Regions from separate parts of the Azorhizobium sp. AG788 genome, predicted to be linked through region 2. Evidence: predicted binding sites of a transcription regulator. Region 2 holds the regulator's gene; the other holds the start of a gene.
The links. Region 2 encodes LexA, which represses DNA repair genes until DNA is damaged. Its sites were predicted from a motif close to TGTTCNNNNTGTGTTCNG; they were not measured.
Positions count from the first base shown of each region.

Region 1: a site for LexA is predicted at 7,141-7,158, ahead of ssb (single-stranded DNA-binding protein). Genes of this name have one in related genera too.

Region 1 is NZ_SOBM01000008.1:226,218-241,954, reverse strand. Features, by position in the region: gene DFO45_RS21100 (phytoene/squalene synthase family protein) at 1-95, shown strand, start outside; gene DFO45_RS21095 (serine/threonine protein kinase) at 111-1,214, opposite strand; gene trmFO (methylenetetrahydrofolate--tRNA-(uracil(54)-C(5))-methyltransferase (FADH(2)-oxidizing) TrmFO) at 1,223-2,638, opposite strand; gene DFO45_RS21085 (DUF1127 domain-containing protein) at 2,915-3,079, opposite strand; gene uvrA (excinuclease ABC subunit UvrA) at 3,881-6,820, opposite strand; gene ssb (single-stranded DNA-binding protein) at 7,330-7,965, shown strand; gene DFO45_RS21070 (autotransporter domain-containing protein) at 8,317-15,737, opposite strand, start outside.
Region 2 is NZ_SOBM01000002.1:262,762-278,498, forward strand. Features, by position in the region: gene DFO45_RS05235 (hypothetical protein) at 1-83, opposite strand, end outside; tRNA gene DFO45_RS05240 (tRNA-Lys) at 326-401, shown strand; gene DFO45_RS05245 (hypothetical protein) at 436-645, opposite strand; gene DFO45_RS05250 (M20 aminoacylase family protein) at 790-1,956, shown strand; gene DFO45_RS05255 (sulfurtransferase TusA family protein) at 1,979-2,326, opposite strand; gene gltX (glutamate--tRNA ligase) at 2,323-3,738, opposite strand; gene DFO45_RS05265 (ComEC/Rec2 family competence protein) at 3,878-6,736, shown strand; gene lexA (transcriptional repressor LexA) at 6,804-7,514, opposite strand; gene glp (gephyrin-like molybdotransferase Glp) at 7,652-8,884, opposite strand; gene moaC (cyclic pyranopterin monophosphate synthase MoaC) at 8,887-9,363, opposite strand; gene DFO45_RS05285 (DUF2147 domain-containing protein) at 9,363-9,791, opposite strand; gene trpC (indole-3-glycerol phosphate synthase TrpC) at 9,865-10,656, opposite strand; gene trpD (anthranilate phosphoribosyltransferase) at 10,653-11,687, opposite strand; gene DFO45_RS05300 (aminodeoxychorismate/anthranilate synthase component II) at 11,692-12,294, opposite strand; gene trpE (anthranilate synthase component I) at 12,438-13,952, opposite strand; gene DFO45_RS05310 (SurA N-terminal domain-containing protein) at 13,964-15,737, opposite strand, start outside.

The DNA of each region.
Region 1 (15,737 bases), on a different contig from region 2:
TGGAGCGTCTGCGCGACCCCTTCGCCCGCGTCGGCGGCCTCTCCGCCCTGCGCCGGCAGTGGACACTCTGGCGGGCCTCCGCGCGCACGCGCTGAGGGCGCGCTTGTCCGTCAGGCGGCCGGGCGGGTGATGCGGTCGGTGAGATTGAGGCGGCCGCGCGCGATGTCGGCCACCAGCGTGCGGGTGTCATCATCGCCCGCCAACGCATCCAGCATCTCGATCTGGTTGCGGGCGACCAGCAGCAGCAGGTCGTCGCGCACGGTGCCATCCGTTGCGCGGGGCAGGCGGGAGACGATCTGGAGGTGGTCGAGGTGCGGTCGGTCCGGCAGCGCCTGGGCCAGATGCTCGCGCAGGACTTCGACGGTCACGGGCGCCTTGGGTTCTACGAAGGCATAGAGGCCCACCTTGCCACCCAGCGTCTGGAAATCGGCCATATGGACATCGGCCACTGCCGGATGGGCCTTCAGCGCGTCCGCGATGCGGGGCGCCACTTGCGTGACGCGCGGGCCGCGCCCCTCGGTGTCCGAATAGGACATGAGGTTGCGGGTGACGAAGCGATAGACGCGCTTGCCGGTGGCCATCCAGATGCGGGTGGGTAGGCTCTTGGTGGCGAGCATGGTGCGCTCGCGGGCGGTGAGCGCCTCGGGGCAATAGGTGCGCTTGTGCTTCAGCAGGTGGCGCAGGTCCTCATAGGCGAGCACGCGGCCGATCTTGGAGCGGCGGCTGAAGGGCATGGCCAGTTGGAAATCCATCAGCCAGGCTTCGCCATCCGCCCCGCGCAGCCAGTTCTGCTGCTTGGCGAGATCGTTATGCACATAGCCGGCGCGATGGAGCGTGCGCAGGGCCTCGCGGGCGGAGGTGAAGAAGTGCAGATCGCCGGTGGGCCGGGCGATCTGGAGCGGCACGCCCTCGATCCAGCCGCGCACCAGAAAGCGCTTGCCCACGGCGAGCAGCGGCGTGGTGACGCCGGTGGACTGCACCTTTTCCAGTGCATTCACCTCATGGGCGGCGAGACGCGCGGCGAGCAGCGCGAACCAGGGAGAGACCTCGTTCCAGCGGCGGCGCACGGCGGGGTGGGCCACTCCCGCGCGGTCGGTCCAGGTGCCGCGCTCGACGGTGGAGAACACGTCGCGCTTCAGCACCGTGTCCACGGTGAAGCGGGAAGGGTCCGCCTGGTGTTCGACCGGCGGCACGGAGCGTTTCAGCCTCGGCATGGCGCCTCTTACGCCGCCGCGGCGGGCGTGTCGAGCCACGCGCTCATGTCGGAAAGTGCCCGTTCCGCCAGCAGGCGCTTTTTGGCGAGCGTCTTCTCCGAGCCGCGCAGGCGCTTGCCGTCGGCGCCTTTGGGGCTCACGTCGAGCTGCGGAAACAGGCCGAAATTGACGTTCATGGGCTGGAAGGAGCGCGGGCCGGCATCCACCGTCTCGATATGCCCGCCGGTGATGTGGGCGAGGAGCGCCCCATGGGCTGTGGTGGCGGGCGGCGGCACGAGGGCTTCGCCCCGGCGTTCTGCGGCCGCGAAGCGGCCGGCCATGAGGCCCACGGCGGCGCTTTCCACATAGCCCTCGCAGCCGGTGATCTGGCCGGCGAAGCGCAGGCGGGGCGCGGCCTTCAGGCGCAGGGTGCCGTCAAGAAGGCGAGGCGAGTTCAGATAGGTGTTGCGATGCAGGCCGCCGAGCCGGGCGAATTCCGCATTCTCAAGGCCGGGAATGGTGCGGAACACGCGCACCTGCTCGCCATGGCGCATCTTGGTCTGGAAGCCGACCAGATTATAGAGCGTGCCCAGCTTGTTATCCTGCCGGAGCTGGATGACGGCGTGGGGCTTCACATCCGGATTGTGCGGATTGGTGAGGCCGACGGGCTTCAGGGGCCCGAAGCGGAGCGTCTCGCGGCCGCGCTCGGCCATCACCTCGATGGGCAGGCAGCCGTCGAAATAGGGCGTCTTGGCCTCGAAATCGCGCAGCGGCACCTTCTCGGACGCCAGCAGCGCATCGACGAAGGCCTCATACTGATCCTTGTCCAGCGGGCAGTTGATGTAATCCGCGCCCGTGCCGCCGGGGCCCACCTTGTCATAGCGCGACTGGAACCAGGCCTTGGACAAATCGATGCTGTCCAGATGCACGATCGGGGCGATGGCATCGAAGAAGGCGAGCGCGCTTTCGCCGGTCAGCTCCAGCACCGCCTGCGCGAGCGCGGGCGAGGTGAGGGGGCCGGTGGCGATGATGACGTTGTCCCACTCCTCCGGCGGGATGGCGGTGACTTCCTCGCGGCGAATCTCCACCAGGGGGTGTTCCGCCAGAGCGGCGGTGACCGCCTGCGAGAAACCGTCGCGATCCACCGCCAGCGCCCCGCCGGCGGGCACCTGATTGGCATCGGCACAGCGCAGGATGAGCGAGCCGGCGCGGCGCATCTCCGCGTGCAGCACGCCCACCGCATTGGTCTGGGCGTCATCGGAGCGGAAGGAATTGGAGCAGACGAGTTCCGCAAGGCCGTCCGTGTGATGGGCCTCCGTGCCGCGCACCGGGCGCATCTCGTGCAGCACCACCGGCACGCCGCGTTCGGCGAGCTGGAAGGCCGCTTCGGAACCGGCAAGGCCGCCGCCGACCACATGGACCGGCTGGAGGGACGTCTGGCTCATGCATCCTCACTTGAGCGGGCAGGACGGGCGGGCGGGTCAGGCCCGGCTTGGAGCGCGTTCACAGACCGGCCTGCGGGCAGGCGGTCAGTGCGCTCGCGCGGCGCCCGTCGGAAATCCAAGGCGCGTTGTGTGCCCGATCCGGCCGCGCGCTTCAAGGGAGGGGCGGGCACAATGGCGCCGCCACAAACGAAAATGGCCCCCGGAGGGGCCACGTTCGGTACGCTCACCGCAACCTGCCGACGCATCTGCGCCGGTAGGGTGTTCCGTGGAGATCGCTCAGGCCACCATGAGGGCGGCGTTACGGGCGATGGCGCGGATCTCGCTGCGGGACACGTTGATGTCGCCGAGCGTACGGTCGTCGAGCTGAGAGAGTTCGGCGATGGTGCGGTTGTAAGCGTTCCAGCGGCGAACCTGGCGAGCGATGAAACCCCAGATGATCATTTTCAGTCTCCTTGCGCGAACCCTTGGGGTCCGCGTCTTGCGTCGTGTTCTGGGGAGCTAGATACGCCTGCCGAGGCCTGCGCCCAAGATGTGGTGATGCATTGCAGCATTGCATGCCCCGCATATAAGCAGAAATGGAGTGAATCTGTTTACCAATGCCTCTGTGGTGAGCAGATACATCTTGCGGTGCCGCAAAACGCGGCCGCCCTCATCGGGAGCGTGCCTGATTAGCGGGCAGTCCAAGTTTGGATCGGATAAGTCTTTGATTTTGTTTCAGGCCAGAGGCCCGGCGCCGAGTCAGGGCCGGCCAGAACCCGTCGCCGGAAATCGTGACGGCCTGATGTCAGGCGTCTCGAGTAGGCGTGAAGGAGCATAAAGGCTCCCGCGCGTTCGCACCTGCGGCAAAACCGTGTCGCCGCCGCGCGAAACCGTCGCAACCCATAGCGGAACACCACCAAACTGGAAGCATCCCTGCGCCAGATGCATAAGGTGAAACCCGCCCGGACACAGTCGCTTTGTTTGCATGCATATGATGCGCGCGACGCGGGACGGAGCCCTGTGTCCGGGTGTGGACAGGGATTCGGGCCGGCCAGCCCCGATCCAACGCCTCGTCGGCCTTCGAGATGAGGCATAAGCCCGCCGCGCACCAAGAAAGGAGCGGAATCGCCCCGCCTCTGGCTTTCCCATCCGTGCCGCACCAGCGGCTGCGCGCTCCTCGGAGATTCCACACCCGCGAGGGCGCACCACCGCGTGGGAGGCTTGCAGGAGGGCAAACGGCGCCCCCGGGGAGGCGCCGTTGGGTTATTCGGCCGCTGTCGCCTTCTTGCGCGTCTTCGCCATGGGGCGGCGGGCGAGCACTTCCGCGAGGAAGGTGCCGGTATGGGAGCGCTTCTCCTTGGCCACCACGTCCGGCGGACCGGCCACCAGAATCTCGCCGCCGCCGTCGCCGCCTTCCGGTCCGAGGTCGATGACCCAGTCGGAGGTCTTGATGACTTCGAGATTGTGCTCGATCACCACCACCGTATTGCCCTGCTCCACCAACTCGTGCAGCACCTCCAGCAGCTTGGCCACATCATGGAAGTGCAGGCCGGTGGTGGGCTCGTCCAGGATATAGAGCGTGCGGCCGGTGGCGCGCTTGGAGAGCTCCTTGGCTAGCTTCACCCGCTGCGCCTCGCCGCCCGAGAGCGTGGTGGCCTGCTGGCCGACCTTGATATAGCCAAGGCCCACCTGCGCCAGCGTCTCCAGCTTGTCGCGCACGCTCGGCACCGCCTTGAAGAATTCGGCGCCCTCATCCACCGTCATGTCCAGCACGTCGGCGATGGACTTCTCGCGGAAGGTGACTTCCAGCGTCTCGCGATTGTAGCGCTTGCCCTTGCAGACGTCGCAGGTGACGTAGACGTCCGGCAGGAAGTGCATCTCGATCTTGATGACGCCGTCGCCCTGGCACGCTTCGCAGCGCCCGCCCTTCACATTGAAGGAGAAACGCCCCGGACCATAGCCGCGCGCCTTGGCTTCCGGCAGGCCGGAGAACCATTCGCGGATGGGCGTGAAGGCACCCGTATAGGTGGCCGGATTGGAGCGCGGCGTGCGGCCGATGGGCGACTGGTCGATGTCGATGACCTTGTCCAGATGCTCCAGCCCCTCCAGCTTGTCGAAGGGGGCGGGGGCGTCATGGGCATTGTTCAGCCGCCGCGCCACCGCCTTGTAGAGCGTGTCGATGAGCAGCGTGGACTTGCCGCCGCCCGAGACGCCGGTGATGGAGGTGAACAGGCCGAGCGGGATTTCTGCCGTGACATTCTTCAGATTGTTGCCGCGCGCGCCGGAGAGCTTCAGCATCTTGCGCGGATTGGGCTTGCGGCGCGGGGCCGGCGGCACGGAGAGCTCGCCGGTGAGATACTTGCCGGTGATGGAGGCGGGGTCGGCCAGGATTTCCTGCGGCGTGCCCTGCGCCACGATGCGCCCGCCGTGGATGCCGGCGCCCGGCCCCACGTCCACCACATAATCGGCGGCGAGGATGGCATCCTCGTCATGTTCCACGACGATCACCGTATTGCCGAGATCGCGCAGGCGCTTCAGCGTCTCCAGCAGCCGCGCATTGTCGCGCTGGTGCAGGCCGATGGAGGGCTCGTCCAGCACATAGAGCACGCCCGAGAGGCCCGAGCCGATCTGCGAGGCGAGGCGGATGCGCTGGCTCTCGCCGCCGGAAAGCGTGCCGGAGGAGCGGCCGAGGGTGAGATATTCGAGGCCCACATCCATGAGAAAGCGCAGGCGCTCGCGAATCTCCTTCAGGATCCGGGCGGCAATCTCGTTCTGCTTGTCGGAGAGCGTGCCGGGCAGATCCTCGAACCATGCGCTGGCGCTTCGCACGGACATCTCGCCCACCTGGCCGATATGGTTGCCGGCGATCTTCACCGCCAGCGCCTCGGGCTTCAGGCGATAGCCCGCGCAGGTGGCGCAGGGCACGGTGGAGAAATATTTCGAGATTTCCTCGCGCGCCCAGTCGCTCTCCGTCTCCCGCCAGCGGCGGTCGAGATTGCGCACGATGCCCTCGAAGGTCTTCTTCGTCTCGTAGGCTCTGAGGCCATCGTCATAGGAGAAGGCGATCTCCTCCTCGCCCGAGCCGAACAGGATCACGTCCTGCGCCTTCTTGGGCAGATCGTAGAAGGGCACGGTGAGCTTGAATTTGTAGTGCTTGGCGAGCGCATCCAGCGTCTGGCCGTAATAAGGCGAGGTGCTTTTGGCCCAGGGGGCGATGGCGCCCTGCTTGAGCGTGCGGCTCTTGTCCGGCACCACGAGGTCCGGATCGATGGTCTGCTCCACGCCGAGACCATCGCACGCCGGGCAGGCACCGAAGGGATTGTTGAAGGAGAACAGGCGCGGCTCGATTTCCGGGATCGTGAAGCCGGAGACCGGGCAGGCGAATTTTTCCGAGAAGATGACGCGCTTCGGGCTGCCGTCCGCTTCCTTCTGGTCGGCAAACTCCAGCACGGCGATGCCGTCCGCCAAGCCGAGCGCGGTCTCGAAACTGTCGGCGAGGCGGGCGGCGATGTCGGCGCGCACCACCACGCGGTCCACCACCACGTCAATGTCGTGCTTCAGCTTCTTGTCGAGGGCGGGGGCTTCCGCGATCTCGTGGAAGGCGCCGTCCACCTTCACGCGCTGGAAGCCCTTCTTGAGGAACTCCGCCATCTCCTTGCGGTATTCGCCCTTCCGGCCGCGCACCACGGGGGCGAGGATGTAGAGGCGCGAGCCTTCCGGCAGATCGAGGGTCCGGTCCACCATCTGGGAGACGGTCTGGCTCTCGATGGGCAGGCCGGTGGCGGGGGAATAAGGCACGCCCGCGCGCGCCCAGAGCAGGCGCATGTAATCGTAGATCTCCGTCACCGTGCCGACGGTGGACCGGGGATTCTTCGAGGTCGTCTTCTGCTCGATGGAGATGGCGGGGGAGAGGCCGTCGATCTGGTCCACGTCCGGCTTCTGCATCATCTCCAGGAACTGGCGCGCATAGGCCGAGAGGCTTTCCACATAACGCCGTTGGCCTTCCGCATAGATGGTGTCGAAGGCAAGCGAGGACTTGCCCGAGCCCGAGAGGCCCGTGAACACCACGAGGCTGTCTCGCGGAATGTCGAGATCCACATTCTTGAGATTGTGCTCGCGCGCGCCGCGCACGGAAAGAAGCCGGGCATCGCGTCGGTCCTTGGGGGCAGTGACGGCGCGGGAGGAGGGCTTGCGGTCGCTCATGAGTCTCGAGCTTGGGCTGGCGGGCGGGGGCCCGCAGAGAACGGACGGATCGCGGCCAGCCGTCGCCGGTGGCAGCTTCAGAACAGCGTCTGTACGGCAGGGAACCGACCGCGGATGTTCAATCCGCCTCTCGGCTTCCGGCCCGCATCGCCGTGCCGCCGGCACCGTCGTTCCCGCTCCATCGAGGGGCGGGCAGGGTGCCTGCAACGGGGCTCATATAGGAAGCGGCGTGCGATGCAGCAGGGAACGTAACAGGAACGTGCGGGTCGGGCCAGTAAAAAAGCTTGAAACCGTAGCTTGTGGAAATATCGGGCACGCGCTAGAACATAAATGGAACATTGGGGGTTGCCTGGGCCATTTTGGTGGACAACGGGCGCGCGCCCTCGCTTCGCCCGGCAGGACCGTTACGGTGCGAGCAAGGTCTGAGGGCCGTGCGCCCAGGCGCTGATCGGCGGCCTCCGGTGTCAGACCTCATCAGCAGACGTGAAGACAAGAGAACGGAGACCCGAATGGCCGGCAGCGTCAACAAGGTGATCCTGGTCGGCAATCTGGGCCGGGATCCGGAGATCCGCGCCTTCCAGAATGGCGGCCGGGTGTGCAACCTGCGCATCGCCACGTCCGAGACCTGGCGCGACAAGGCGTCCGGCGAGCGGCGCGAGCGCACCGAGTGGCATTCGGTTGCCATCTTCAACGAGAACCTCGTGGGCGTAGCCGAGCGGTTCCTGAAGAAGGGCTCGAAGGTCTATATCGAAGGCCAGCTCGAGACCCGCAAAGCGCCCGACCAGAATGGCGGCGAGCGCTATTTCACCGAGGTGGTGCTGCGCCCCTATCGCGGCGAACTGACCCTGCTCGACGGTCGCGGCGGCGGCAGCGAGGGCGGGGATGATTACGGCGGCGGCAGCGGCGGCTATGGCGGCGGTTCCGATTTCGGTTCCTCCGGTCCCATGGAGCGCGTCTCCGGCGGCGGTGGCGGTTATTCCGGCGGTGGGGGCGGCGGCTTCGGCGGCGGCGGCGGTTATTCCGGCAGTGGGGGCGGCGGCTTCGGCGGCGGCCCGGCCCGGTCGGGAGGCGGCGGCGGTGGCGGCGGTGCCCGCTCGGGTGGCGGTCGCCCGGCCGACGATATGGACGACGAAATCCCGTTCTGAGGCACAGCGGCGCGCAGGGCTCCCCGACCACGCATGCTTTGGCCGCCTCTAGCGATGAGGTGAGCGCGCGCTGGGTTGGGTGTTGAAGCGCCTTATCCTGTTGGACAAGACCTAAAGGCGCTGCTGGGCAGCGCCTTTTTCTTTGCCGGTCTTTCCATCGGATCAGTCAGCCAGCTTCGGCGTCTTTACGACGGGCAAGCGGCTCCGTTCGCGGCGTCACGCTCGATCGTGAGGCGCCGTCCGGCGCGTCCACCTCGTCGGCGAAGCATTCAGAGGCGTTGTCCGGAATAACTGGTGGCGGGGGATGCGGGAGGCCGGGCGCACAATGGCGCGCCCGGCGGGAAATGGAGGTCAGAAGTTGACCGTCAGCATGCCCTTGAAGGCGTTGTCCTGGATGCCGGAGGCGAACTGGCCGCTGTAGGTGGCGGAGAGCACCGCATTGGCGTTGATGCGATAGTCGAGCCCGGCGCCGATGAGGGCGCTGTCGCGGGCGAGCGGCACGCCGGTCACCGTGAAGGGCTGTGAGCCGGTCGCAAAGGCCGTGGTGGAGGCTGGAGCCACATCGCCGAAGGCATGCAGCCAGGCAAGGCTGAGGCTCGGGCTCACCGTCAGGCCGGGCACCAGCGTCAGGCTGCTGCCCACCCTCAGGCCGAGGCTCGAGAACACCGTGTCCATGTCGCCGGTGCTGACCGAGAGGGCGGACGTCGAGCCGGTCTCGGTCAGGCCGTTGGTGGCGAGGTGCACGTAAGCGAGGCCGGCGAAGGGCTCCAGTGCCATGCCGTTCATGCGGAAGGTATAGCCCGCCTCGCCGAACACCTGCGTCGTGCCGGCGTCATAACCGGAGGTGTTGCGGCCGCTGTAACCGCTGAACACCACGCTACGGGTCATGGCCGCATCGTGCCACGTATAGCTGACGCCGGCCTTCAGGCCGAGGTCGCCATAGCGGGCGCCCGCATAGAGGCCGATGTCGTAATTGTCGATGGTGCCGGAGCTGTTGCGGGCATTCGCATCGAGCGTGGTGCGGCTGTAGCCGCCCATGAGGCCGACGCGCCACCGATCGCCCAGCGCCACGTCGGCGCCGCCGAACACGCCGGCGATGTCGCTGCTGACGCTCGCCGCATTGCCGTTGCCCCAGGCATTGCCCCAGGCACCGAAGCCCTGCATCCAGAGCGTCGGGGTCAGGCCCGGCGCCAGCGCCGCCGTCTCAGGCCCGCCGGGCGCGGTCGCCGGCGCGAGCGCCTGCCCGAGCCGCGCGCCCACCGCATCCCGCAGATAGATCGACTGCTGGAGCATGACCGTGCTTGAGGAGGCATAGGCCTCGCCCGACAGGCTGTCGAAGGCGGCGGGCGCCGCACCGACGGGCAGGTTCGCGAGGGCGTAATAGACCGGGTTGCTCCAGCCGAGCCCGTCGGCAGCCCCCGCCACGGCCCGCTGGTTTGCGGTGAGCGCCTGGCTGGCGAAGCTGATGTCGTTGCGCCGCAGCGTCAGATAGACGTCGTTGGCGTCATAGCTCAGCAGCGGCGTCAGGAAGGCGAGGTTGGAGGTGACGCTGGCGAATGTCCCGCTCACCCCGCCCGAGGCCTGAAGGATGGTGAGCGTGGTGACCGGGCTGTAGCCGCCCGCCGTCGCATTCACCGCCACCGTGCCGCCGAGGATGCTGGCAGTGCCGGAGGCGGTGATGAGATCGTGGGCGCCGGAGGGCGTCACGTCCACGCTATAGACCGAGCCCGGCAGGAAGGTGACGTTGCCGGCGACCGTAAGGGTGCCCGGCGAATAGCCCGGCGCCGCCGTGCCGCCGGAGGCCACCGTGAGGCCGCCGATGGTGCCGGTGCCGGAGATCGTGCCGCCGGTGCCGATGGTGTAGCTCGACCGGGACACGGCATTGGGCGACAGGACGAAGCTGGAATCCGCAACGCCGATGTTGCCGTTGTAGCCGGCGGCCGAGGTGAAGTTCACCGTGGAGCCGCCGGTGATGATCACCGCGCCCGAGCCGGTGATGGTGCCGGGGAAGTCGTAGGTGCCGGAGCGGTTGAAGACAAGCGTGGCGTTGTTGACGACGTTGCCGACGATGGAGCCGCTGGCGCCGCCATTGCCGATCTGGAGCGTGCCCTCGGAGATGAGCGTGCCGCCCGTATAGGTATTGGTGCCCGTCAGGATCAGCGTGCCCGCGCCGGTCTTCGTCAGCGAGCCCGTGCCGGAGATGGTGCCGGAATAAGTGCCCGTGGTGGTCTGGTTGAAGACCAGGGCGGCATTGTCGATGATGCTGCCGGTGAGGCTGGTGGTGCTGCCCACCAGGGTTCCGGCGGTGACGGTGGTACCGCCCGTATAGGTGTTGGTGCCCGTCAGGATCAGCTTGCCGAGGTCGTTCTTGTTGATGCCGCCCGTGCCGGTGAGGGCGCTGGCGATGGTGGCAACCGTGCCGGCGCCCGCCGCGCTTCCGTCGCCCACGCGAATGCTCGCCTGGGCGGTGCCGGACAGGGTCAGGGCATCGCCGGTGACCAGATAGCCGTTGGTGACGAACTGCATGCCGGTGGTTGCGACGGTGCCCGCGCTGGTATCAACGCGGACTGTGCCCGCCGCGCCCTGGAAGATGGCGAACCCGGCGCTCCAGGGCTGAGGAGCGGTGCCTGCGGCATTGGTCCAGTTGGTCTGGGGCCCGGCCGTCCAGGTTCCGCTGCCGCCCACCACCGTTCCGGTCGCTGTCGTGGTCGTGCCGTTCCAGAACTGCATGGTCTGCCCGATGTCCGACACCAGCAGATTGACCTGCCCCGCCACGGAGGTCTGGATGACGCCGACGAAGCCACCGCCGCGCGACACGTCGAGGCCATTGTCGGTAAGCGTGCCGCCATAGCCGAAGATGCGATAGCTGCCGGCCCCGAAGCCGGCATCGGCCGTCACGTTCAAGGTGCCGTCCAGCGTCAGGTTGCCCAGCACATTGAACGGCGCACTGCCACCGGCCGCGCCGAGCGTGACGTTGACATTCGATTGGGACGCAAGAAGCAGGGCGCCCATAGTGAGGGGGGCGGCCTGCGTGCCCGCGAGCGTGCCGCCATTCACCTCGACCCTGCCGCCGATACTCCCGCTACCGGACAGCGTCGCTCCGGTGCTCAGGATGACCTGCCGCGTTCCCCCGAGACTGCCGGTGACCACAAGGCTGCCGGCCTGTACCTCAGTCCGCCCGGTATACGTATTGGATCCCGAGAGAGTGAGCGTTCCAGTTCCGCTTTTGAACACGTCTCCCCTGCCCGAAACAATGCCAGAAAACGTAACAGCATCAGAGCGGGCGAAGGTGAGTTCGCCGTCATTGGCGACGTCACCAACGATGGACCCTGTCGTGCCGCCGTTGCCGATCTGGAGAATTCCAGTGAAAGGGACAATGGTTCCACCCGTATATGTATTTGTTCCAGTAAATATGACTGGTCTATAGAATCCTCTGAGTCCTGCGCGAGATACGTCAACTAAACCTGTTCCGGATATGTTGTTTGATGAAATATATGTACCATTATTTCCGAATACCAATTTTGAGTTGTTAACTATGTCTCCGATAATATTTCCTGGAGGACCAAATACATCGTTTCCGATCCAGAGGGTGCCGGCGGAAATCGTGGTTCCACCTGTATAATCGTTGTATGCGCCAATAACCAGGGTGCCAAGGTCTGTCTTGTTCAGGCCGCCGGTTCCCGTCAGTTTGGCATTCATAAAAGCAACTGTTCCTGCGCCCGCTGCAGTGCCGTCACCCACCCGGATGGGGATCTGAGAGGACCCAGTCAGCGTAATTGCGTCACCGCTGATCTCGTACGAAGATGTTACGAATTGCATGCCTGTCGTGGTGACCGGGCCAGCGCTGGCGTCAACCGTCACCTTTCCTGGCCAGCTCTGAAAGACGGCAAAGTTTCCGTTCCATGCTTGGGAGAGCGTACCGGCGGCGTTGCTCCAGTTTGTCTGGGGCCCGGCCGTCCACGTGCCAGGACCACCCCACAATTGGCCTGCTGGCGTGGTGGTTCCTCCATTCCAGAACAGGATGCTCTGCCCAGGGTCCGTGACAACCAGGTTCACCTGCCGCGCTATCGCCGTTTGAACGGTGGCGGAGAGGCCTCCAACAGGGGTCACATTGAGGCCGTTGTCTGTCAGGCCTCCGCCGTAGTTGAAGAGGCGATAGACGCCGGTGCCGAAGCCGGGATTGGCGGTCACGTTCAAGGTGCCGTCGAGCGTCAGGCTCCCGAGTACGTTGAAGGCCGGGCTGCTGCTGGCGGCGCCGAGCGTGACGTTGACGTTGGACGCCGACGCGAGCGTAAGGGAGCCCATGGTCAGCGGCGCGGTCTGGTTTCCGGAGAGCGTGCCGCCGTTCACGCGCACGTTGCCGGCGATGCTGCCGCTGCCCGACAGAGTGGTCCCCGTCCCGAGGGTCACGTTGCCTGCGAGGCTGCCGTTGACCGCGAGGCCACCTCCCTGCACCGAGGTGAGGCCGGTATAGGTGCTGGCTCCCGTCAGCGTCAGCGTGCCGGTGCCATACTTGAACACCGAACCGCTTCCAGAGATAGCGCCGCCGTAGGTCAGTGCGTCGGAGCGGTTGAAGGTCAGCGTTCCCGCATTGCTGATGGCGCCGCTGATGGAGCCCGAGGTGCTGCCGTTACCGATCTGCAGCGTGCCCGCCGTGATGGTGGTGCCGCCGGTGTAGCTGTTGGCGCCTGTCAGCGTCAGCGTGCCGGAGCCGCTCTTGACCAGCGCGCCCCCACCCGAGAGCGAACCCGCATAGGTGATGCTGTCGCTGCGGTTGAAGGCAAGGGTGCCGCCGACGAGGGAGATGTTGCCGCCGAGGGTGCCCGTCGTGCCGCCATTGCCGATCTGCAACGTGCCGCCGGAAATGGAGGTGGTGCCGGAGAAGCCGCTATCGTCGCCCGTGAGGATGGTGGTGCCGGGGCCCTGCTGCACCACCTCGCCCGTTCCCGAGATCGCCGAAGCGAACACATAGGCCGCGCCGGTGTGGTTGAACACCAGCTTGCCGGAACCGTCGCCGAAGACGATGCCGAGCGTGCCGCCGTCGACGGAGCCCGGAGCAGCGGCGGCCGCTCCGGCTGCGCCACCGATGCTGAGCACACCGACGGAGCCCGCATTCGTCGCGATGTTGATCTGGTTGGCGGCCCGCAGCAGCGCCCCGTCGGTGACCGTGACCGTGCCCGTCCCGCTGAAGCCGACCCGCATGTTGCCAGGCGAACCCGCCGCGGCATTGGGCACGACCTCGTAGATCGTCCCGGTTCCGGTGAGGGTGAGGGTGCCGACGGCGCCGGGGTCGACGCCGACCGCACTGGTGGAGGATTTCACATACGCGCCGTCAGAGACCGTGACCGTGCCGTTGCCCGGATTCCCGTTCCCGGTGCCGCCGATATAGAGGGGCAGGCCGTTGAGCCAGCGCGTTCCGGCGCCGGTCACCAGCATGGTCGCGGTCCCGTTTCCGCCAATATAGCTGCCGTCGGCATCAAGCAGCGCGCCGCCGGACACTTCGATATGTCCGCTATCGGGCGAGAACCAGCCGTCGGAGGTGCTCCAGGTGACCGGACTGCTGGTGCGCGTTCCGACCTTCAGAGCCGTGTTGGCGCCGTTCACATAGATGCTGGAGTTACTGCCCGACGTGTAGAGCCCGAGCAGGTTGTCGAGGACGGCGCCACCGGTGATCTGCAGACTGCTGGTTTGGGCGCCAATGTTGCGCAGATACAGGCCCTGGGTCGTGAACAGCGTGCCCGCGCCGCTCAGGGTCAGGCTGCCGGAGCCCGATGCGGTGGGGGGCGAATTGTTGTCGAAATCACCGATATAGGTGACCTGGCCGACAGAGGCCGTTGCCCCGCTGCTCAGTGTCAGCGAACCGGTGCCCAGATTGCCGACCTTCATGTATGTGCTGATCGTGAGACCCGAATTCGTGCCGGAAACGGTCGCCGTTCCGCTCGCTCCGGCCTGTTCGCCGAGAATGAATGCGTCGCTCGTCAGTTGCGCCGCGGTGCCGATGGTCAGCGAGCCGGTGCCCGTGGTGCCGATGGACGCAAGACCCGTATTGGTCCAGGCAGACCCGGTGCCGGCGATGGTCACCAGAGCGCTGGCGCCGCCACTCGCATTGACCGCGGCCGTGGTGCTGCTGAGGGTGCCGCCGTTAGAGATGGCGAGCGTGGCGGTCGAGGCGCTGCCCACCGTGAGGGAGCTGACGCCCAGCGCGCCCTGCACCGCCAGCGTGCCGGCATTCACCACCGCCGTTCCGGTCAGGCTGCTGCCGCTGCCTGTGACGGTCCAGGTGCCGGTGCCGGACTTCGCCAGATTGGCAAAGCCCTGGAAATTGCCCGTGGCGCCCACCGAGCCGAGATCGAGGCTGCCGGTGGCCGAGCCGTTCAGTTCCAGCGTGTTGGCGCTGCTGACGTTGGTGACCTTGCCGACCAGGGTTGCGCTATCGGCGAGCACCAGCCGGTTGCTGCCGGATCCCATGGCGATCGCGGTGTCGGATGCGGAGGCCGCCGCGATGCGCCCGCGGGTCGTGATCGTGCTGTCGCCATTGCCGGTCTGCACCGCCGTGGTGCCGGTGGTGGTGATCGTGCCGCTGTTGGTGAGGGCGTTCGTGGTACCGTCGAGCAAGATGCCGATGCCGGTTGCGCTCACCGTTCCAGAGTTGGTGACGCCGACGGCGCCGTTCCCGCTGACGGCGACGATGCCTGTCCCGCCCGTGGCCGTGACGGTGCCGGTATTGGAAACGGTGACCGTGCCGACGGTGGCGTTGGCGTTCACGCCGCCGGTGCCGGTGATGCGTCCGGCGTTGGTGACGGTGAGGATGCCATTGTCTGTGCTGACCGCGACGCCCGTGTCCGATCCCGCGATGACGCGGCCGGTCGAGGTGTTGGTCACGGTGACGTTGTTGCTGCCGGAGGCGGCGATGCCCTGATTGGTCGTGGAGGGCCCGAGGCTGGAATCCCGCTGGGCTTCGATATAGCCGCTGTTGGCGATGGTGACGTTGCCGGCGTCGGCCGATCCCTGGACGCCGATGAAGTTGCGGGCGAGCACCGAGCCGGAATTGTTGATCGACACGTCGCCCGACTGCGACCAGGCAATCAGGCCTTGCTTGGTGGTGGATGTGACGGTGCCGGAATTCTCGATGCTTGAGGTGCCGAGATAATCGATGGAGCGGATGCCGGCGAGATAGGCGTTCACGAGGCCGGAGTTGTTCACCGTGACCGGCACCGCCGCGCCGCCGACCGGGCTGCCGTCAGCATAGATGCCGCGGTTGTCCGTCGAGGTGACGGTTCCGGTGTTGGTGATGGTCACCGATCCGGAGTTGCTCGTGGCGGTGAGGGCGTCCGAACCGGTCGAGATGATGGTCGCGCCGCTGGTGATGGAGATGTCGCCGCCGACCTGATTGCGCACCCACAGGCCACCCGAGCCGCCGGTGTTGGTGAGCGAGACGTCCGAATCGAGCGTGACCGTGATAGTGGCAGGCAGCGTTTGCGAGGAAACGTTGACGGCACCATTGCCCGTCGCATTGACCGTGGTGTTGCTCACCGTCAGCGTCATGACGATGGAACTGGTGGCCGCGGGCGCGACCGAATAATTGATCCACCCGCTCGGGATGGTCATGTCGCTCACGCTCAGCGACGTGGTGCCGTCCACCGGCTGCACGTTCACGCCATTGGTGTCGCACTGATAAACGAGCTGGTTGCCGATCGTCGTGCAGCCCGCTTCGGCGGGCTGGGGCAGGAGTACGATGCCGGGAAGTGCGAGGCTGAGTGCGGTCAGCGAAA
Region 2 (15,737 bases):
TTGGCCTGCGTGCCCTGGCCGAAGACGGTTCCGAACCCCTCGCTCTGGAAGTCGAAGTCCCCGCCCTTGACCACGCAGGTCACGGCTTGCGCGGGCGAAATGGCGAAAGCGAACGCGAGGCATACGCCAAGCAGGCTGAACCGCCCTCTGTTCTTGGCTGTCTTACGCCACGTCCCGAAACGCATCACCGATCATCCTTCATCCAATGCACACGCCACCGAGCGAAGGGCAAGCGCTGCCCCCATGATTCTGGGAGCAGCGCTTCCGCCCGGACAACGGGCACCTTGACCCTGCTGCCGCCGTGCCCTACCACGCTCGCTCAAGTGAGCCCGTAGCTCAGCCGGTAGAGCACGTGACTTTTAATCATGGGGTCTCGGGTTCGAATCCCGACGGGCTCACCATCTCTCCCAGACAGTCGAAGCCGCGCCCTTAGCTTCAGCGATTCTGCGGCGGCGTCTGCAGATCGTTCGGCCCCTTGGGCCGCTCGGCCGGATCTGCGTGGCCCGCCTGCTGATCCTCCAGCGTCTCGGCGTGGTAGATGTTCCGCCCGACAAAGATCGCGACCATCATGAAGGCGACGGTCGCGACGATGAAAGCGGCGGCCTTGCCGGCGCCGCGGGGCGGGGAAGGGCGATCTGCGGACATGTTGGCATCTCTCCGTATCACGTGGGGTCCCTGGTGGAACGTGAAGGGAGGGCAAGCCGTTCCCGCTGCGCTTCCGCATCGCAGCATCGGCGCTTGACCCCATACCGGCCCGGTTCCACGATCCGGCTTCGACAGGAGCCCAAGATGCCCGTTCTGAATCGCGTTGCCGAAACCGCCGCCGAAATCGCCGCGTGGCGCCGTGAACTGCACGAATACCCCGAATTGATGTTCGATCTGCCCCGCACCTCCGCCTTCGTGGCGGAGAAGTTGAGGGGGTTCGGCTGCGACGAGGTGGTGACGGGCATCGGGCGCAGCGGCGTGGTGGCGGTCATACACGGCCGCGAGCGCGGAGCGGGGCGCGTCATCGGATTGCGCGCCGACATGGACGCGCTTCCGGTGGAAGAAGAGACCGGCGCGGCCCATGCCTCGAAGGTGCCGGGCAAGATGCACGCCTGCGGCCATGACGGCCACACTGCCATGCTGCTGGGCGCGGCCCGGCATCTTGCCGAGACGCGGGCCTTCGCGGGCACGGCCGTGCTCATCTTCCAGCCCGCCGAGGAAGGCGAGGGCGGCGCCCGCGTCATGATCGAGGACGGACTGCTGGAGCGCTTCCGGCCCGAGGAGATTTACGGCATGCACAACATGCCGGGCATTCCCGTGGGCCATTTCGCCATGCGGCCGGGCGCCATCATGGCCTCCACCGACCGGCTCGAGATCACGGTGGACGGCACCGGTGCCCATGCGGCGGCACCCCACCGGGGCGTCGATCCGGTGCTGGTGGGCTCGGCCATCGTGATGGGCCTTCAGCAGGCGGTGGCGCGCAATGTGGACCCGCTGGAGGCGGCGGTGGTGTCCATCACCATGTTCCATGCGGGTGCGGTGGAGAACGTGATTCCGCCCAAGGCGGAACTCACGGGCACCGTGCGCACCCTGAAGGCGCAGGTACGCGATCAACTGCGCCAGCGGCTGCCGGAGATCGTCTCCAAGATCGCGGAGGCCTACGGCGCCCGTGCGGAGCTGCGCTGGATCGACGGCTATCCGCCGACCGTCAACCATCCCGGGCAGGCCGATTTCGCCGCGCGGGTGGCCCGCGACGTAGCCGGGACGGACAAGGTGGATGCGGACACGACGCCCATCATGGCGGCCGAGGACTTCTCCTTCATGCTGGAGGCCCGGCCGGGGGCGTTCATCTTCGTGGGCAACGGCGACAGCGCGGGGCTTCACAACCCGCGCTATGATTTCGATGACGCCGCCATTCCCTACGGCACGTCCTTCTGGGTGCGCCTCGTGGAGAGCGCCCTGCCGCTGTAAGCGGGCGCTTCAGGCGCCCGTCTTACGGGCCGGTCTTGGGCGCAGAAGTCTTGGGCGCGCAGGTCTTGCGCAGGCGGAAGGTGATGACGCCGTCCGTCACTTCGCGTCCCTCGAAGACATTGCCCGTCTCCGCCGCCAGATGCGGAATGTCGATGACCGACATGGGATCGGTGCAGGAGACCACAAGCCTCGTGCCGCAGGCGGCTTCCGCCAGCGCCTTGCGCGTGCGCAGGGCAGGCATGGGGCACTTCAGGCCCTTGAGATCGAGATAGAGCTCGCCGGTCACCGGATCGGCGGCCGGGGTGCGCCGGCCGAAACCGGGCGCGCGATCCTTGCTCGGGCTGTCCACCATGCGAAGCGCGCTCCTCATGCGGTCTGGTCCTTGAGACGCGCGAGGCTTTCCTCGCGGCCGAGAACGGCGAAGACGTCGAAGACGGGCGGAGAGGTGGTGCGGCCGGTGAGGGCGGCGCGCAGCGGCTGCGCCACGGCACCGAGCTTCACGCCTGCCTGCTCCGCATAGGCCCGCACCACTGTCTCGGTGCCGGCGGCGGACCAGTCGGCCGCCTCAAGTTGCGGGATCATGGCGGCGATATGGGCGCGCGCCTCCGCCGTGAGCACGGCTTGCGCCTTCTCCTCCAGCGGCAGCGGCCGGGTGGCGAAGATGAACTCAGCACCGTCCAGCAGTTCGGTCAGCGTCTTGGCGCGCTCCTTGAGCCCCGGAAGGGCCGCGCGCAGCTGCTCCATGCGCGCGTCCGTCAGTCGGGCGAGGCGGTGCTCGGCGTCAGGCAGGTGCGGGATCAGGCCCATCACCGCGTCGAACAGCTCCGCGTCGGAGCTGGCGCGCATGTAATGGCCGTTGATATTCTCAAGCTTCTGGAAGTCGAAGCGGGCGGCGGAGCGGCCGACGCGATCCAGATCGAAATGCTCGACCATCTCCTGCGTGGAGAAGATTTCCTGATCGCCATGGCTCCAGCCGAGGCGGACCAGATAGTTGCGCAAAGCGGCGGGCAGATAGCCCATGTCGCGATAGGCATCGACGCCCAGCGCGCCGTGGCGCTTGGAGAGCTTGGCGCCGTCCGGACCATGGATCAGCGGAATGTGCGCCATGCGCGGCACGTCCCAGCCGAGCGCATTGTAGATCTGCGTCTGGCGGGCGGCGTTGGTGAGATGGTCGTCGCCACGGATGATGTTGGTGACGCCCATGTCATGGTCGTCCACCACCACTGCCAGCATGTAGGTGGGCGTGCCGTCCGACCGCAGCAGGACGAGATCGTCCAGGTCCTTGTTCGGGAAGGTGACGGTGCCCTGCACCTGATCCTCGATCACCGTGACGCCCTCCTGCGGGGCGCGCAGGCGGATGACCGGCTTGCGGTCGGTGGGGCGCTCCGAGGCCGGGCGGTCGCGCCAGCGGCCGTCATAGCGCGGCGGGCGGCCCTCCTTGCGGGCGAGCTCGCGCATCTCGTCGAGTTCCTCGGGCGTCGCATAGCAGGGGTAGGCATTGCCCCGCGACAGCATCTCCTCCACCGCCTGCCGGTGCCGCTCGGCACGGGCGAACTGGTAGATGACGTCCCCGTCCCAATCGATGCCGAGCCAGGTCAGGCCCTCCAGAATGGCGTCGATGGCCTCCTTGGTGGAGCGCTGGCGGTCGGTGTCCTCGATCCGCAGCAGCATCTTGCCGCCCTTGGCCTTGGCGTAGAGCCAGTTGAACAGCGCCGTGCGGGCGCCGCCAATATGCAGAAAGCCCGTGGGGGAGGGAGCAAAGCGGGTGACGATCTGCGACATCTCGTAAAGGCCGGACGTGGGAGGAAAGCGGGTGGGCGAGACGCCCCTGTGAGGCCTGCCAGCAGGCCGACGCGCACGAAGCCGTGGCGCATGCGAGGCGCCCGTGTAGCATAGGCGCGGGAGCGAAGGAACACGGCCGATGGGGGACGGTCGGGCAGGGGCGCGGGGCCGCCCCGCCGAAGCACGCGCGGGCGTGCTCGGCGGCGCTGTCGCGCGCCCGGTCTTCATCCCCGCCCCGGTGTGGCCCGGTGCCCTCCTCGGCCGCCTGCGCGACCGCCTGTTGGCCGACGTCCGTGCCGAGGCGGCTTCCGGCCGGCTGGTCCTCTGGCTGCCGGTTGGCTTCGGCTGCGGCATTCTTCTCTATTTCGGCGCGGCGCAGGAGCCGTCGCTGCCGGCTGTCCTCGGTCTTGCCGGCGCCCTCGCAGTCGCAAGCCTTTGTGCGCGGGCGCGGCCCGTGGCCTTCGCGCTGCTGCTGTGGCTGACCGCGGTCGGAGGCGGTTTCGCCCTCGCTACCGCACACACCGCATGGATCGCGCACCCGGTGCTCCTGCCGCCTCAGACACCGGTGCGCCTCTCCGGTTTCGTGGAGCAGGTGGAGCGGCGGGCGAAGGCGGATCGCATTCTGCTGCGGGTGACGACAGCCGAGGGCAAGGGGCTTGCGGTGAAGCCGCAGCTCGTGCGGCTCTCGGTGGCGCGGGGCAGCGCACCGGCGGCAGGCACGCCGGTCTCCGTTCTGGCCCGCCTGCTGCCGCCCATGGAGGCGGCGCTGCCGGGTGGATATGACTTCGGCCGCAATATCTGGTTCCGCGGCATTGATGCGGTGGGATTCGGGCTCGGTCGCCCGCGGATCATCGCGCTCGCCGAGCCGGCTCCCTTCAGCGTGCGCATGGGGCGCCTCGTGGACGAGGTGCGTCAGGCGGTCGGCGCGCGCATCCGCGCCGTGCTCAGCGGCACCGCCGCCGACATCGCCGTGGCGCTGGTCGTGGGTGACCGTGCTTCCATCTCTCCGCAGGTGGAAGAGAGCATGCGCGTCTCCGGCCTCACCCATGTGCTCTCCATCTCCGGCCTGCACATGGCCACGGTGGCGGGTACACTCTTCTTTCTCGTGCGCGGCGGCCTTGCGGCCTTCCCCCCGCTGGCGCTGGGGTTTCCCATCAAGTCTCTGGCGGCTGCGACGGCGCTCGCGGGAAGCGGCGTCTATCTCCTGCTCTCCGGGAATGACTGGCCGGCCCAGCGCTCCTTCTGGATGCTCGCCATCGTGCTGGTGGGCGTGATCGCGGGGCGAGCGGCGCTCACTCTGCGCACGGTCGCGGTAGCGGCGGTTCTGGTGCTGGCGTTCGGCCCCGAATCCTTGCTGGAGCCCGGCACGCAGATGTCCTTCGCCGCGACGCTGGCGCTGGTGGCGGCCTACGAGCAATGGACCGGGCTGCGCGGCCGGCTGGCGGCCGGCCCGCTCGTGCTGCGGGCGCTGGCGCGCATGGGCCTGTTCTTGGCCGCCCTCTCCATGACCTCCGTGGTCGCCGGGGCTGCGACGGCGCCCTATGCGGCGCTGCATTTCCAGCGCCTGGGCATCATGGGCCTCCTCTCCAACCTCGCGGCCATGCCGGCGGTGGAGTTCCTCGTCATGCCCTTCGGCCTGCTCGGGGTGCTTCTCCTGCCGTTCGGCTGGGATTTCATCGCCTGGCCGGTGATGGGCCTCGGCATCGACATCATGGTGAAGGTGTCGGACGTGGTTGCGGCCCTGCCCGGTGCCGACATGCGCACCGATTGGGTTGGGGCGGGCACTGCCGCCTTCGCGACACTCGCTTTGCTGGCGCTCTGCCTGCTGCGGGGGCTTCTGCGCCTTGCCGCCGTGCCCTGCGTCGTCGCGGCGCTCCTGCTCCTGGGCGCGCCACCCCGGCCGGACGTGCTGATTGCCGCCAACGGCCAGACCGTTGCCGTGCGCGGCGGCGATGGGCGCCTGAGCATCGCGGGCGCGCGCAGTTCGCGGCTGGTGGCGGAGCAGTGGCTCAGCAAGGAAGCCGATCCGCGCACGGCGGAGGCGCCCGATCTGGCGCAGGGCTTTGCCTGCGATGCCCGCCGCTGTATGGCGCCGCTCCCGGACGGCACGAAGATCGTATTGGTTCGCAAGGCCGAGGCTCTTCCGGCCGCGTGCGGGGAAGCGAGCCTCGTGGTGACGGCGGAGGTCCCTTCGACCGAGAACATTTCGGCCTGCGCCGCCCGCCTGTTCACGCCGCAGGACATGAGCCGCACGGGGACGCTGGCGCTCTTTCATCGACCGGGGCAGGCGGCAGGGGAGATAGCCACCCCGCATCGGGTCGCGGGTGAACCTCCGCCGGCGATGGGAGAGGCCGCACCAGCGGCCGTGGAGCTGCCACAGGCTGCATCCGGCAACAGCGTGCAGGCTAAAGCCGCGCCCGAGCTCCGTCCTGAAACGCCGTCCGAAACAGACGCTTCGTCTTCCGAGGTGAGACCCGCATCGGCGCAAGCCGAACCGGATGGTCCGCCGCCGGCCCCGCCGGCCACGCGTCCGCGCCGCATGGCGGCCGATCACCGGGCCTCGCTCTGGCGCGATCAGCAGGCCCGCTGGGCCAAGGCGCGAGAGATAAGGGCGGCAAGGAACGGAGGCACCCAATCCGGGATACGCCCGATGTCCTCAGCGCCGCCGATGCCGCCAACGGCAGATGCCGGGGCAATCAGGCGCGCACATGTGGAGGAGGAGCCAACCGTGGGTAGGCAGAAGTCCATCGCTCCGTCAGCTCAGCCGCACACGCCCACGGAGAGGGCCCCTCGACAATCGGCGCGGAGCGCCATGACCCAAGCGCCTTCTCAGGCGCAAATCCGCCAGTCCTTCGCTGTGCACTGGCGAACTGTTCCGACGCGCCCTGTCGGCGTTCAGCGGCCCTGGATGCCAGTGCTCCCGGATCTGCCGATGCCCGTCGTCGATACGGAGACAGCCGGCCGCCGAAGCGCGGACGATGCGCAGGAGGAACCCTGATGGTCCCGCTGCATCTCACTGTCCCAAAACAATCCGTCTCTCGGAAACCGCGCTTCCGAACGCGCCCTCAGTACCGGCGGATGAGCCCCACGAGCCGCCCCTGGATGCGCACGCGGTCGGGGCCGAAGATGCGCGTTTCATAGGCGGGATTGGCGGCCTCAAGGGCGATGGAGGCGCCCTTGCGGCGCAGGCGCTTGAGGGTGGCTTCCTCGTCATCCACCAGCGCCACGATGATGTCGCCGGTGTCGGCCGTGTCGCACTTGCGGATGAGCACCGTGTCGCCGTCGAGAATGCCGGCCTCGATCATGCTGTCGCCGCGCACCTCAAGGGCGAAATGCTCCCCCGTGCCGAGCATTTCGGGGGGCAGGTTCAGCGTGTTGCTGCGGGTCTGGATGGCCGAGATGGGCGAGCCGGCCGCAATGCGGCCCATGACGGGCACGGCCACCACGGCGGCTGGTTCCTCGTCATCCACCACCGGGCGCACGCGCCCGAGGCTGCCCTCGATCACGCTGGGTGAGAAGCCGCGCCCGCCGCTGCGGGCGGCCGCGAGACCCGGCGCCGCGCTATCCGGCAGGCGCACCACCTCCAGCGCCCGCGCGCGGTTCGGCAGGCGGCGAATGAAGCCGCGTTCTTCAAGGGCCGTGATGAGGCGATGGATGCCGGACTTGGAGCGCAGATCCAATGCTTCCTTCATCTCGTCGAAGGAGGGAGGCACGCCCGTTTCCTTCAGGCGCTCATGGATGAAGCGCAGAAGATCATACTGCTTGCGGGTGAGCATCGTGTGGTTCCGCCCCTTGCGACCAGGCCCATCGGACCGGGAGACGATCCGCTCCGCGCCCTGCGAAACAAATCAGGAACATTATGTACCTGTTTCTTGTTTGTTCCACAAGCCTCAACATCGGGTAAACGCCGGTCTCAGGCGTTGAGCGGAATGATTTCGCACGGGTCGCCCACCTTTGCCTCGGGCGCATGAGCGGGGCGAATCAGCAGGCAGTCGGCGCTCGCGAGAGCCGAGAGCATGCTGCTGTCCTGATTGGTCAGAGGATGGGCAATGGCTTGCCCGTCCTCGAAACGCAGCCGCGCCCGCACGAAATCCATGCGCGTGTCATTGGCCGGCATGGCGGTGCCGAGCCGCGCCGGGCGCGTCGCCATCAGCGGGGCATCCTCGCCCTGCATCCGGCGCAGGATGGGCAGCAGGAAGAGCACGGCGCAGACATAGGCCGAGACCGGATTGCCCGGCAGGCCGAGGGCCCGCATGTTGCCGCCGGCGCCGAACATCAGCGGCTTGCCGGGGCGCAAGGCGATCTTGTGCACGGCGAGCGCGATGCCCTCGGCCTTCAGTGCCGGGGCCATCAGATCATGCTCGCCCACGGAGGCGCCGCCAGAGGAAACGAGCACATCGATGCCGAGGTCACGGGCGCGGCTTATGGCGGCGCGGGTCTCGTCCATGCCGTCGCGCACGAGGCCGAGGTCGATCACCTCCGCGCCCGCTTCGCGCGCGAGCGCCGCAAGACCATAGACGTTGGACACCACCACCTCCGAAAGGAGGCCGGTGGCCTGTCCGGGATAGACCAGCTCGTCTCCCGTCTGGATGATTCCCACCCGCGGGCGGCGGGCCAGCGGCAGGATGGCGTGATCGGCGGCTGCAGCGAGCATCACGTCGCGAGCATTCAGCCGCCGGCCGGCCGGCAAGAGGGCGGTGCCGGCGGCGAAATCAAAGCCCGCCTTGCGCACATTGCGGCCCTTGGCGAGCGGCACGGTGATGGTGACGCTGTCGCCGTCCCGCGTGGTGTTCTCCTGGATGACCACGGTGTCCGCGCCGGGCGGCACGACGCCGCCGGTGAAGATACGCGTGGCTTCTCCCGGCCCCACGGCGCCGTCGAAGGCGCGGCCAGCGGCCGATTCGCCCACCACCTTCAGGGTCAGCGGGATGTCCAGCGTCTCGGGATAGGCGAAGGCATAGCCGTCCATGGCCGACATGTCGGCACCCGGCTGGCTGCGGCGGGCGGCGAGCGGGGCCGCGAGCACGCGGCCCACGGCTTCGTCCACTGGCACCATCTCGGTTGCCAGAACATCGAGATCGCGCGTGATGAGCGCGAGGGCGTCGGCCACCGGCATGAGCGGGGCCTTCTTGGGCGTGCCGGTCATGCTCACGCCGCGCGCCAGTCGCCCGAGCGGCCGCCGGATTTTTCAAGCAGGCGGATGTTCTCGATGCGCATGCCGCGATCGGCGGCCTTGGCCATGTCGTAGATGGTGAGGCAGGCGACGGAGACGGCCGTCAGCGCCTCCATCTCGACGCCGGTCTGGCCGGCGGTCTTCACTCGCGCGACCACATGAAGACCGGGCAGGGTTTCGTCCGGCGTCACTTCCACTTCCACCTTGCTCAGCATGAGGGGATGGCAGAGGGGGATGAGCTCATGGGTGCGCTTGGAAGCCATGATGCCGGCGATGCGGGCGACGCCGAGCACGTCGCCCTTCTTGGCATTGCCGGACTGGATGAGCGCGAGGGTCTCGGGGGCCATCACCACCTGTCCTTCCGCCAGCGCCTCGCGCGTGGTGGAAGGCTTGTCGGACACATCCACCATGCGCGCGGCGCCGGTGGAATCGAGGTGGGTGAGGCGCGTCATCAGCGGACCCTGGTCCAGGTCTGGGTCTGGCACAAGGGCACGACGATGCAGCCGCGCACCTTGAGCGTGTTGTCACCATCCAGCGTCAGCGAGGCGCTGTAGGTCTTGCCGTCATCGGCATTGTAGATCTGCCCGCCGGTCCATTCCGTGGGGCCGCCGGAGAAGCCGCCGAGAATCTGCAGGCCCTTCAGCACGCGGTCGCGCTTGGCGGCATCCGAATTCTTCGTGTCCTTGAGGTTGGGGTCGGCCTTGATGCCCTCGGAGGTCACGATGCGGCCGCACACCGAGGCGCCGCACTTGCTGATCTCCACCTGTCCGCCATGCACCGGCGTCGCCCACAGGCCGGTCACGTCAGCGGCCGCGGCCGGGAGCGTGAGTCCGGTGAGGCCCATAAAGGCGCTCGCGGCGAAAATACCCACCATCTTCATGCGCATCTCCCTAGGGGCCGCATCTTGCGGCGGCCTCGGGGCCAGTATGCCCCCGGCCGTTCCGCGCCGGAAGTCAGCCGTTCAGCAGCGTGCGGGTGGCGGAGGTGACATCCTCCTGCCGCATCAGGCTTTCGCCCACGAGAATGCTGGCGATGCCCACCTGCCGGAGCAGCTTCACGTCCGCATGCGTGAAGATGCCGCTCTCGCCGATGACGATGCGGTCCTTCGGCACGCGCGGGGCGAGACGGCCGGAGGTGGCGAGCGTCGTCTCGAAGGTACGCAGGTTGCGGTTGTTGATGCCGATGAGCTTTGAGGGCAGAGCGAGCGCCCGGTCGAGCTCGGCTTCGTCATGCACCTCGATGATCGAATCCATGCCGAAATCGGTCGCCGCGGCCACAAGGTCGCGGGCGAGCGTGTCATCCACGGCGGCCATGATGACGAGGATGCAGTCGGCGCCCCAGGAGCGGGCTTCCGCCACCTGATAGGTGTCGAACAGGAAATCCTTGCGCAGCACCGGCAGGCTCACCTGCGCGCGGGCAGCGATGAGATATTCCGGCGCGCCCTGAAAAGAAGGCCCGTCGGTCAGGATGGAGAGGCAGGCCGCGCCCCCGTCCTCATAGGCGCGGGCCAGCTCCGGCGGATCGAAATCCGGACGGATGAGGCCCTTGGAGGGGCTTGCCTTCTTGATCTCGGCGATTAGGGCCGTCTGGCCGGCGGCGATCTTCGCCTCCAGCGCCTTGGCGAAGGGGCGCACGGGATCGGCCGCGCGGGCGGCCGCCTCGGTCGCGGCCTGCGGACGCGCGGCGCGCGCGGCTTCGATCTCGGCGCGCTTGTAGGTCTCGATGCGGGAGAGAATGTCGCTCATGCGTCCACCTGCGGGGCAAGCGCCTGCGTGGCGCGGGCAAGTTGCTCAAGCTTCGCCTTGGCGGCGCCGCTGTCGATGCTGGCCTTGGCCATGTCCACCCCGTCGCGCAGCGAGGCAGCGCGGCCGGAAATGAGGAGGGCGGCGCCGGCATTCATGACGGCGACGTCGCGATAGGCGCCGGGGGCACCCTCAAGCACGGCGCGCAGAGCTGCCGCATTGTGCTCGGCATCCCCGCCGCGCAGCGATTCCGGTGCGGCGCGGGTCAGGCCCACGTCCTCCGGGCTGATCTCGAACGTGTGCACGCGCCCGTCTTCGAGGCTCGCCACGTCCGTCGTACCGGAGATGGTGATCTCGTCCAGGCCGTCCGATCCGTGCACCACCCAAGCGCGCTCGGAACCCAGGGCTTTGAGCACCTCGGCCAGCGGCGAGAGCCACGCCTTGGCGAACACGCCGACCATCTGGCGCTTGACGCCGGCCGGATTGGAGAGCGGGCCGAGCAGGTTGAAGATGGTGCGGGTGCCCAGTTCCACGCGCGTCGGGCCGACGTTCTTCATGGCCGGATGATGCGTCGGCGCGAACATGAAGCCGATGCCGGTCTCCGCAATGCAGCGCGAGATGGCGGCGGGCGCGAGGTCAATGCGAACGCCCAACGCTGCCAGCACATCCGCCGCGCCGGACTTGGAGGAAAGCGCGCGGTTGCCGTGCTTGGCCACCGGCACGCCGGCGCCCGCGACGATGAAGGAGGCGCAGGTGGAGATGTTGTAGGAGCCCGAAGCGTCGCCGCCCGTGCCCACCACGTCCACCGATCCGACGGGGGCGTCCACGGTCAGCATCTTGGCGCGCATGACGGAGACGGCGCCGACGATCTCGTCCACCGTCTCGCCGCGCACCCGCAGGCCCATGAGCAGCGCGCCCATCTGCGAGGGCGTCGTCTCGCCGGACATCATCTTGTCGAAGGCGTAGGCCGCCTCGTCGCGGTTGAGCGCCGTGCCCATGGCGACCTTGTTCAGGAGGGGGCGGAAGCGTTCCATCGGGTCAGTCCTTGGCGCGCGCGGCGTTGAACGCGGTGGCGATGTCGAGGAAGTTGCGCATCAGCGCATGGCCGTTCTCGGAGGCGATGCTCTCGGGATGGAACTGCACCCCGTGCACCGGCCGGGTGCGGTGAGCGAGACCCATGATGAGGCCGTCGGCCGTGTGGGCGGTTACTTCCAGATCGGCGGGCAGCGTCTCGCGCGCCACGATGAGCGAATGGTAGCGGGTCGCCTGGAAGGAATGGTTGAGCCCGCGGAAGACCGAGCGGCCCTCGTGCAGGATCTCGGACATCTTGCCGTGCATGGGTGTCGGGGCACGCACCACGTCGCCACCGAACACCTGACCGATGGCCTGATGGCCGAGGCAGACGCCGAACATGGGCACCGTGTCGCTGGCCCTGGCGATCAGGTCGCAGCAGATGCCCGCCTCGTTGGGCGTGCAGGGGCCGGGGGAGAGCACGATGGCGTCCGGCTTCTCGCCGAGGATGCCTTCCACGTCCATGGCATCGTTCCGGCGCACGGTCACGGTGGCACCGAGTTCGCCGAGATAGTGCCAGAGGTTGTAGGTGAAGCTGTCGTAATTATCGATCAGCGTGACGGCGGTCATGGCGGCTCCAGCGTCCGGCGGATCCGGACGGCGCCCCTCGCATGGGCGAGGCGTGGCGCTCCGGACAAGGGTTAAAGCGTGGCGGCGTTCACAGGGTCAAGCGCCGCGCCATCGCCCTTCCGGTGTGGGGAGTCCGGCCCGCCTCATTGGCCGCGCCCCGCCCGTGCCGCAAAGCGCACCGCTTCCTCGCCGGCGCGGAACAGGGCCTTGGCCTTGTTGACGCACTCCTGATGCTCGCTCAAAGGCACGCTGTCATAAACGAGGCCGGCGCCGGCCTGCACATACATGCGTCCGTCCTTCACGATGGCGGTGCGCAGGACGATGCAGGTGTCCATCTCGCCATTGGCGCCGAAATAGCCGATGGCGCCGGCATAGATGCCGCGCTTGTCGCGCTCCAGCTCGTCGATGATCTCCATGGCCCGCACCTTGGGCGCGCCCGAGACCGTCCCGGCCGGGAAGCCCGCCGCCAGCGCGTCCAGCGCATCGAAGCGCGGGTCCACCTCGCCCTCCACGTTGGAGACGATGTGCATGACCTGGCTGTAGCGCTCGATGAAGAAGCTGTCCGTCACCTTCACGGTCCCGATCTTCGAGACGCGGCCGGTGTCGTTGCGGCCGAGGTCGAGCAGCATCAGGTGCTCGGCTCGCTCCTTCGGGTCGGCCAGAAGTTCGGTCGCGAGCGCCTCGTCCTCGGTGGGGCTCGCGCCCCGCCGGCGCGTACCGGCGATGGGGCGGATGGTGACCTTGCCGTCGCGCAGCCGCACGAGGATCTCCGGGCTCGAGCAGACCACCGAGAAGCCGGCGAAGTTCAGATAGACGAGGAAGGGCGCGGGATTGATCCGCCGCAGCGCGCGGTAGAGCGCGAAGGGCGGCAGGGTGAAGGGACTCTCGAAGCGCTGCGAGAGCACCACCTGGAATATGTCGCCGGCCCGGATGTAGTCCTTGGCCTTTTCCACCATGGCGCAGAAGTCGGCTTCGGTGGTGTTCGATGTGGCCTCCACCGCACCATGGAAGGGCTCGGGCGCCGGATGGGCGATGGGCTGTTCCAGCGCCAGCGTCACCCGGTCGAGACGGGCGAGCGCGGCCTCGAAGGCGGCGGTGGCGGAAACGCCGGGCTTGGGTCGCACGGGTGTGACGGCGGTGATCTCGTCCTTCACCGCGTCGAACACCACCATGATGGTCGGGCGGATGAGCAGGGCTTCCGGCACGCCGATGGGGTCGGACTTGGCGGGGCCGAGCTTCGGCTCCATCTGGCGCACCATGTCGTAGCCAAGATAGCCGAACACCCCGGCCGCCATGGGGGGGGCACCCTCGGGCAGCTCGATGCGCGATTCGGCCAAAAGGCTGCGTAGCGCGGCGAGCGGAGCTTCGGGGCAGGGCTCGAAGGTCTCGGTGTCGGTGAGCGCGTGGCGGTTGATCTCGGCCTTCGCACCATTGCTGCGCCAGATCACGTCCGGCTCGAGCCCGATCATGGAATAGCGCCCGCGGGTCTCGCCGCCTTCCACCGATTCCAGGAGGAAGGCATTGGCCTTGTCGCCGGCGATCTTGAGGAAGGCCGAGACGGGCGTCTCGAGGTCGGCGACCAGCGTGGTGCTGACTACCTGGGCCTCGCCCCGCACGTAGCGGGCGGCGAAGCCGTCGAACGAGGTCGGTGCGCTCATGCCACGCTCCCTCAGTTGACCTGATTGGCGCCGACCGCCTGCTGCACCGCGCGCTGGTTGATGGTGAGGCCGATCTGGCCCTGCAGGGCTGTCAGATACTGCTGGAGAATGTCGTTCTCCACCTGCTGCTGGAGCTGGTTGTCGATCCGGATGTCGTTGGCGCTCGGCGGCGATTCCACCTTCGTCACCTGGAACACCAGTTGCTCGGCATTGGCGGTGCCGAGTGCCACGCCATAGCCGTTGAGCGCCACGCCGAACACCTTGGCCACCGCTTCGGTGGTGAAGTCGCCCTCGGCGCGACCGCGTTTCAGGCCGCTGGCGGTCTTGACCTCAAGGCCGTTGGCGCTGGCCACGTCCGCGATGGACTTGCCGGCCTCGAGTTCCGTCAGCAGACCCTTGGCCTTGGCTTCAACCGCCTTGACCACCTCGTCCTCGCTCCAGCGGGACGCCACCTGCTCGCGCACCTCGTCGAAGGGACGCTCGCGGGAGGGGGTGACCTCGTTCACGTCGAACCACACATAGCCGCCGTTCTGCGCCAGCTGGATCGGATCGTTGTCGACGCCCGGCCGGCTGGAGAAGGCGGCACTCAGCACATTGACGCGGTCGGGAATGTCGGTGACCTCGGCGCCGGAGGGCTCTCGGCCCGAGCGGTCCACCGCATCGACCACCTCGGGCGTGAGACCGAGCTTCTGCGCCGTCTCGCTGAGCGAGGCGCCTGAGGAGCGCTCGTCTTCGATGGCATCGTGCTTGTCCAGAAGCTCCCGCCGCGCGCGCTCCAGAGCGAGATCGCGCCGCAGGCCTGCTTCCACTTCCGCGAAGGGCTTGACGGTCGCGGGAACGATCGTCGTCACATGCACCAGCGCATAGCCAAAGCGCCCCTGCACCGGATCGGACGTGCCGTCCGCCGGAAGGGCGAAGGCGGCGTCTGCAACCTTGGGATCGATGATGGCGGACTTCGCCACAAGGCCGAGGTTGGTGTCCTTGTCGGAGAGGCCGCGCGCCTTGGCGATGTCAGCGAAGCTCGTGCCACCCTTGATCTTGTCCAGCGCCGCCTTCGCATCCGCCTCACTGGGGAACACGATCTGCTGCACGTCGCGCTGCTCGGCCGTGCCGAAGCGGGCGGCGTTGCGGTCGTAGGCGGCCTTGGCGTCGGCATCCGAAATCTGGATCCACGGCGCCAGCGTCGCGGGCGTGAGCACGAGCAGCGTCAGCTTGCGATATTCCGGCGCGCGGAACACCACTTTGTGGCCGTCATAATAGGCCTTGAGCTGTTCGTCCGTGGGCGCGGCCGGGGCGGGCACGGAACTGGAGGTCACGTCCAGATAGGAGACCGCGCGCTCCTCATTCTCGAAGCTATGCACCGCCGTCTTCAGCACCTCGGGCGCGCGGGCGCCGCCCAGCGATTCGATGAGCTGCTGGCGCAGGACGCGCTTGCGCTCGGAGGCGAGGAAGCGCTGCTCGGTCAGGCCGTTGGCCTGGAGAAGCTGCTGGAAATAGGCGGGATCGAAGGCCGTCGCTCCCGGCGGCCGAAGGGCCGGATTGTCGCGGATGCTGTCCGCGATCAGGGCGTCGGACATGCCGAGGCCGAGCTTGCGGGCTGCCTCGTCCAGCGTCGCCTCGGTGATCATCTGATTCAGCACCTGGCGGTCGAAGCCGAAGGCGCGCGCCTGGTCAGGCGTGATCGCCCGGCCGGCCTGGCGGCCGATGCGCTGGATCTGGTCCAGATACTGCTGGCGATAGGCGTCGGTCGAGATCTGCGTGCCGCCGATCTCCGCCACCGTGCCG